Regions from separate parts of the Mesorhizobium sp. M0618 genome, predicted to be linked through region 1. Evidence: riboswitches for the same ligand, from Rfam matches in the RefSeq annotation. Region 1 holds a riboswitch; the other holds the start of a gene.
The links. A riboswitch is a leader RNA that binds a small molecule or an ion and turns the genes downstream of it on or off. The one in region 1 is predicted to bind S-adenosylmethionine.

Region 1 (3,405 bases):
GGTGTCGGGCAGCGGCGTGAAGATGCACCAGCGATTGTCGAACAGGTCGGCGAAGCCGGCGTCGGGGCCGGATTTTTCCGTGCCCGCCAGCGGGTGGCCGGGAATGAAATGGACGCCTTCAGGGACATAAGGCTGCATCTGCGCGATGACAGACGCCTTGGTCGAGCCAACATCGGTGAGGATCGCACCCAGCTTCAGCGCCGGCGCGATTTCCTCGGCAACCGCGCCGGATGAGCCGACCGGCACCGAAATGATGACCAAGTCGGCATCGCGGACAGCTTCTCTCGCATCGGTGGTATAGCTATCGCCCAGCCCGAGTTCCTCGGCTCGCGCCAGCGTCGCCGCACTGCGCGTTGATATGGCCACGTGACGGGCCAGCCCCTCGCGGCGGATGACCCGGGCCAGCGACGAGCCGATCAGGCCGATGCCGACCAGCGCGATCTTTTCAAACATCAGTGATGTCATGGTCTCTAGCTTTTCAGGAATGTCGTGAGAGCGGCGACAACGCCGCGATTGGCCTCTTCGGTGCCGACGGTCATGCGCAACGCGTTGGGAAAGCCATAGCCCGAAACGCGCCGCAATATATAGCCGCGCGCCGTCAGATAGTCGTCCGCCGCGGCCGCCGAATGCTTCTGGTCATCGGGAAAATGAACGAGAACGAAATTGCCGACGCTCGGCGTTACCCGCAGCCCGAGCTTTGTGAATTCCTCGCTCAGCCAGGCCAGCCAGGTCTCGTTGTGCGCCACGCTGCGCTCGACATGGGCGCGGTCGCGGATGGCTGCGATACCGGCCTCGATCGCCGTCGCATTGACGTTGAAGGGACCCCGCACGCGGTTGATGGCGTCGACGATATGCATCGGCGCATACATCCAGCCGATCCGCGCTCCGCCGAGGCCGATCTTGGAGAAGGTACGGGTCATCACCACGTTCTGGGCAGCACCGACCAGCTCGATGCCGGCCTCATAGTCGTTGCGGCGGACATATTCGGCATAGGCCGCGTCTAGCACCAGAAGCACGTGCCTGGGCAGGCCGGCATGCAGGCGGCGCACCTCCTGGAAAGGCACATAGGTGCCGGTCGGATTGTTGGGATTGGCCAGGAACACGATCTTGGTGCGCGGCGTGACGGCTGCGAGGATGGCGTCGATATCGGCGCGCTCGTCTCTTTCCTTGATCGTCACCGGAACGGCACCTGCCGACTGGATGTAGATCTTGTAGACCATGAAGGCGTGTTCGGTGATGACAGCCTCGTCGCCGGGCGCCAGATAAGTCTGCGCCAGCAGGCCGAGGATCTCGTCGGAGCCGTTGGAGCAAATGATGTTCTGCGGGTTGAGACCATGCACCTCGGCGATCGCTTCGCGCAGCCGCCTGGCGGTGCCATCTGGATAGACGTCGAGCTTTCCGGCAATCTCGCGCGCGGCTTCGATCGCTTTCGGCGAGGGCCCGAGCGGATTCTCGTTCGAGGACAGCTTGTGAACCTTGGCGACGCCCGCGGGCGCCGTGCTCTTGCCCGGCACATAGGCGTCTATGTCCATGATGCCCGCGCGCGGGGTTGGACGTGCCTGGTCCGGTGTCTGGCTCATGTCGCAAAATCCGTCGAGAACGCTTCCTGAGGGAAGCCGCAGCGGAAATACAAGCCGTGGCCTGCAATGTCGAGAGGCGACAGCCACCGCCCAAGGCTGGCCGTTGACGCCGGCGCGCCACAGCCCTAGAAGGGGAGCGGACTTCCGTGGTGATTTGGCCGGTCGGCTTGCAGCCACGTTAAACAACTTGCTAAAGGGCCGTTTGCATCCTGTAACCGGCTTTGCAACCGCAATGCCGGTTTTTTGTTGTCCGCGCCGGCCGGACACCCGGATCGGCATCGACTTTCGACAAGCGCGATGCGTGGGCTCAAAGTGTGAGATGGATGTCATGGCCGTTCTGCGTGCCCGCAAAACCAACAACGAGGTTGACCAACCGTCGAGCCCGGTTTTGCGTTTTGGATCCGACAAGCCGCTCAAGCTGGACGCCGGCACGCTGCTGTCACCGTTCCAGATCGCCTACCAGACCTACGGCACGCTGAACGATGCCCGCTCCAACGCCATCCTCGTCTGCCATGCACTGACCGGAGACCAGCACGTCGCCAGCACCAATCCGGTGACCGGCAAGCCTGGCTGGTGGGAAGTGCTGATCGGCCCCGGCAAGATCATCGACACCAATCGCTTCTTCGTCATCTGCTCCAACGTCATCGGCGGTTGCCTTGGGTCCACCGGTCCGGCCTCGACCAATCCCGCCACCGGCAAGCCCTATGGGCTTGACCTGCCCATTATCACCATTCGCGACATGGTGCGGGCGCAGCAGATGCTGATCGACCATTTCGGCATCGAAAGGCTGTTCTGTGTGCTCGGCGGCTCTATGGGCGGCATGCAGGTGCTGGAATGGGCATCGAGCTATCCGGAGCGCGTCTTCTCGGCGCTGCCGATCGCCACCGGCGCGCGCCATTCCTCGCAGAACATCGCCTTTCATGAGGTTGGCCGCCAGGCTGTCATGGCCGATCCGGACTGGCATGGCGGCAAATATTTCGAGCACGGCAAACGCCCGGAAAAAGGCCTGGCGGTGGCGCGCATGGCCGCCCACATCACTTACCTGTCGGAAGCCGCCCTGCACCGCAAGTTCGGCCGCAATCTGCAAGATCGCGAGGCGCTGACCTTCGGCTTCGACGCCGACTTCCAGATCGAAAGCTATCTGCGCCACCAGGGCATGACCTTCGTCGATCGCTTCGACGCCAATTCCTACCTCTACATGACGCGGTCGATGGACTATTTCGACCTTGCCGCCGACCATGGCGGCCGGTTGGCCGATGCCTTCGCCGGAACGAAAACCCGCTTCTGCCTGGTGTCTTTCACCTCGGACTGGCTGTTTCCGACCGAGGAGAGCCGCTCGATCGTGCATGCGCTCAACGCCGCCGGCGCATCGGTATCCTTCGTCGAGATCGAAACCGACCGCGGCCACGACGCATTCCTGCTCGACGAGCCGGAACTGTTTGCCGCCATTAACGGCTTCATCGGCTCGGCGGCACGAGCAAGAGGGCTCTCATCATGAACGTCAATTTCGACCAGCGCGTCGACCTTGAAGTCGTCGCCAACCTCATCCCACCACAGTCGCGCGTGCTCGATGTCGGCTCGGGCGACGGCTCGCTGCTCGAATTGCTGCAGGACAGCAAGCAGGTCGACGGCCGTGGGCTCGAGCTGTCGCAGCGCGGCGTCAACGAATGCGTGGCGCGCGGCCTCTCGGTCATCCAGGGCGATGCCGACAAGGATCTCGAATTCTATCCCGACAAGGGCTTTGACTTCGTCGTCCTCTCGCAGACGCTGCAGGCCACCCGCAACCCGAAGCTGGTGCTCGACGAACTGCTCAGGATCGGCAATC
Region 2 (3,405 bases), on a different contig from region 1:
TGGCGATGTCGATGTCGAAGCCTTCGACCTTGCCGTCAGCGGTAATGGTGTTGAACGGCGGATAGGCGCCCTCGGTGCCGATCTTGATTTTCTCCTGCGCCTGCGAAAGCGAGCCGGCCGCCATCACCAGCATGGCAGCGCCTGCTGCCGATATGATCCATTTTGAAATCTGCATTTTCTTGGTTCCCCTTGAACGCCGGCATCTTGACGGGCGGCAAGGCAGCCAAGCATGGCGCGCCGGTACAGGCAAGTATTTTGCCTTGGGGCAATGAGGTCAGCGCGCGGCGCGGAAATGCTTGGACAGCTTCAGGCCCTGCGCCTGGTAGTTGGAGCCGAGATCGGTGCCGTAGAGGGCCTGCGGCCGCTTCAGCATGTGTTCGTAGACCAGCCGGCCGACGATCTGGCCATGGTCGAGAATGAACGGCACTTCATGACTGCGCACTTCCAGCACCGCCCGGCTGCCCGTGCCGCCAGACGCGGAATGGCCAAAGCCCGGATCGAAGAAGCCGGCATAGTGGACGCGGAACTCGCCGACCAGCGGATCGAAGGGCGTCATCTCGGCGGCGTAGAGCGGCGGCACATGCACCGCCTCCTGGCTGACGAGGATGTAGAACTCGTCGGGGTCGAGCACCAGTTCGCCGGCGCCGCTCTTGTGGATCGGCTCCCAGAAGTCGACGACTTCCTGGGCCGCGCGCTTGTCGACATCGACGAGGCCGGTGTGATGCTTGCCGCGATAGCCGACCAGACCGTTTTGGTCGCCGTTGAGGTCAATCGACAGCGCGATGCCGCCGCCGGAAATATTCGGCGGCTCGGTGGCGACCAGCGTCTGCGCGCGATGCAGGTCGTGCAGCTCGGCTTCCGAGAGCAGCGCATTGCCGGTGCGGAAGCGTATCTGCGACAGGCGCGAGCCGGTGCGCACGACGATCGGGAAGGTGCGGGGGCTGACTTCCAGAAAGAGCGGGCCATGATAGCCGGCAGCGATCTTGTCGAACTCGTGGCCGCGATCGGTCATGACCCGGGTAAAGATGTCGAGCCGCCCGGTCGAGCTCTTCGGATTGGCCGAGGCCGAAATGTCCGCCGGCAGCGCCAGGCTTTCAAGCAAGGGCACGATATAGACGCAGCCGGTCTCCAGCACCGCGCCCTCGGCAAGATTGATCTCGTGCAGCTGCAGCCGGTCGAGTTTTTCCGAGACCTTGTGGTTGGGGCCGGGCAGGAAGGAGGCCCGCACCCGCCAGGCCTTGTCGCCGAGCCTGAGATCAAGGCTGGCCGGCTGGATCTGGTCGGCGTCGAGCGCACGCGCCGACTTCAGCGCGCCGGACTGGAACAGCGCCGAAATGTCCTGATCGGGAAGAATGCCTGTCTGCCGCAAGGCTCCACTCCTAGGTCAGACGTTTTTCTTGTCGCAGGTTCTTGTCGCAAAACCGTGGAACACTTTTGCGGAACCTGCTTGGTACAAACCTCTTAATGAAGCCGGCAATTGACGCAAGCGCGGCGCGGGTCTAAAGGGTCGTTATCCCGTGGTGATTTGGCCGGTCGGCTTGCAGCCACGTTAAACAAGTCGCTAAAGGACCGTCGGGCCGCAAGGCCGTATGGACCGGTTGCGACTTTCGCGGCCGGTTTTTTTGTGTCTGGAAGAAAAGCGATGAGCACCAAGAAGCACAACTGGAAGCCTCAGACGGCACTCGTGCACAGCGGAACGCTGCGTTCCGGTTTCGGCGAAACGTCGGAAGCGATTTACCTGACCCAGGGCTATGTCTACGAAACGGCACAGGCCGCCGAAGCCCGTTTCAAGGGCGAGGAGCCAGGCTTCATCTATTCGCGCTACGCCAATCCGACCGTCGACATGTTCGAGAAGCGCATGTGCGCCCTCGAAGGCGCCGAAGATGCCCGCGCCACCGCCTCCGGCATGGCCGCGGTGACGGCCGCCCTTCTGTGCAGCGCCAAGGCCGGCGACCACATCGTGGCGGCGCGTGCGCTGTTCGGATCCTGCCGCTGGGTGGTCGAGACGCTGGCGCCGAGATACGGCATCGAGGCGACGCTGGTCGACGGCACGGATATCGCCAATTGGGAAAAGGCGGTCAAGCCGAACACCAAGCTGTTCTTCCTGGAAAGCCCGACCAATCCGACGCTGGAAGTGGTCGATATCGCCGCTGTCGCTTCGCTTGCCAATTCGATCGGCGCAAGGCTGATCGTCGACAATGTCTTCGCCACGCCCCTGCAGCAGAAGCCCTTGCAGCTCGGCGCCCATATCGTCGTCTATTCGGCGACCAAGCACATAGACGGCCAGGGGCGCTGTCTCGGCGGCGTGATCCTGTCGGACAAGAAGTGGATCGACGAGAACCTGCACGATTATTTCCGCCATACCGGCCCAAGCCTGTCGCCCTTCAACGCCTGGACGCTGCTGAAAGGCCTGGAAACACTGCCGCTGCGCGTGCGCCAGCAGACGGAAAGCGCGGGCAGGATCGCGGATTTCCTGGCCGAACGGCCGGAAATCGCCCGCGTCATCTATCCCGGCCGCGCCGACCACCCGCAGGCCGATATCGTCAAGAAGCAGATGTCGGGCGGCTCGACGCTGATCTGCCTCGACGTCAAGGGCGGCAAGCAGGCGGCCTTCGCCTTGCAGAACGCGCTCGACATCGTCTTGATCTCCAACAATCTCGGCGATGCCAAGAGCCTGATCACCCACCCGGCGACGACGACGCACAAGAATCTGAGCGACGAGGCGCGCGCCGAGCTCGGCATCGGGCCGGGCACGCTCCGGCTGTCGGTCGGGCTGGAAGACACCGACGATCTGCTTGAGGACATCGCGCAGGCGCTGAAGGCCAGGTAGGACCTTCAGGCGCCGGACGGCGTCTCCTCCAGTTCGGCCGTCTTGGTGCCGATGGTCATCGCGTTGCCGCGCCAGTCGACGGCGCCGCCAAGCCAGCCGCGCGCCCACAGCGCTGGCAGGATCAGGTCGCGCATCATGATCGCGGCCACCATGCGTGGCGACAGGTACCAGCCCTTGGACCAGGCCAGCGCGCACTCGGGAAGGTAGAAGGCTACCAGCACTGCAAGGGCGGTTGCCCAGAGGCTGAAGCCCGCACTGGCCGCGGCAATCAGCGCAAGCACCAGCGGCACCACGGCGCCGGTCAGGATTTCGGGTGCGAAGAACAGCGGGAAAGTGACGCGGCGCAGGCGCGCCCAACGGGCCTGACGCGACCAGATCTCGTCAAAAGAGCGCCGGCCAAGCGGCTGCTCGAAGGGGGCGGCGACGAGATTGACGCGCAGGCCGAGACCGTTCACCAGCTTGGTCGCGGCGGCATCCTCCGCGATCTCGGCGGCCAGCGCGCGGATGCCGCCATTGGCGTCGAGCATCGGCTTGTTCCAGAGCATGCTCTTGCCCTGGGCAAAGCCAAGGCCGAG

Region 2: linked by a shared signal. The riboswitch ahead of NKJ04_RS31520 (O-succinylhomoserine sulfhydrylase) and the one ahead of metX (homoserine O-acetyltransferase MetX) in region 1 are both predicted to bind S-adenosylmethionine.

The regions. Positions count from the first base shown of each region.
Region 1 covers NZ_JAMYQH010000010.1:96,263-99,667, reverse strand. The annotation lists gene NKJ04_RS13295 (prephenate/arogenate dehydrogenase family protein) at 1-465, opposite strand, end outside; gene hisC (histidinol-phosphate transaminase) at 471-1,580, opposite strand; SAM riboswitch at 1,717-1,794, shown strand; gene metX (homoserine O-acetyltransferase MetX) at 1,909-3,078, shown strand; gene metW (methionine biosynthesis protein MetW) at 3,075-3,405, shown strand, end outside.
Region 2 covers NZ_JAMYQH010000047.1:10,232-13,636, reverse strand. The annotation lists gene NKJ04_RS31530 (ABC transporter substrate-binding protein) at 1-175, opposite strand, end outside; gene NKJ04_RS31525 (2'-deoxycytidine 5'-triphosphate deaminase) at 275-1,369, opposite strand; SAM riboswitch at 1,508-1,585, shown strand; gene NKJ04_RS31520 (O-succinylhomoserine sulfhydrylase) at 1,643-2,830, shown strand; gene NKJ04_RS31515 (ceramide glucosyltransferase) at 2,836-3,405, opposite strand, start outside.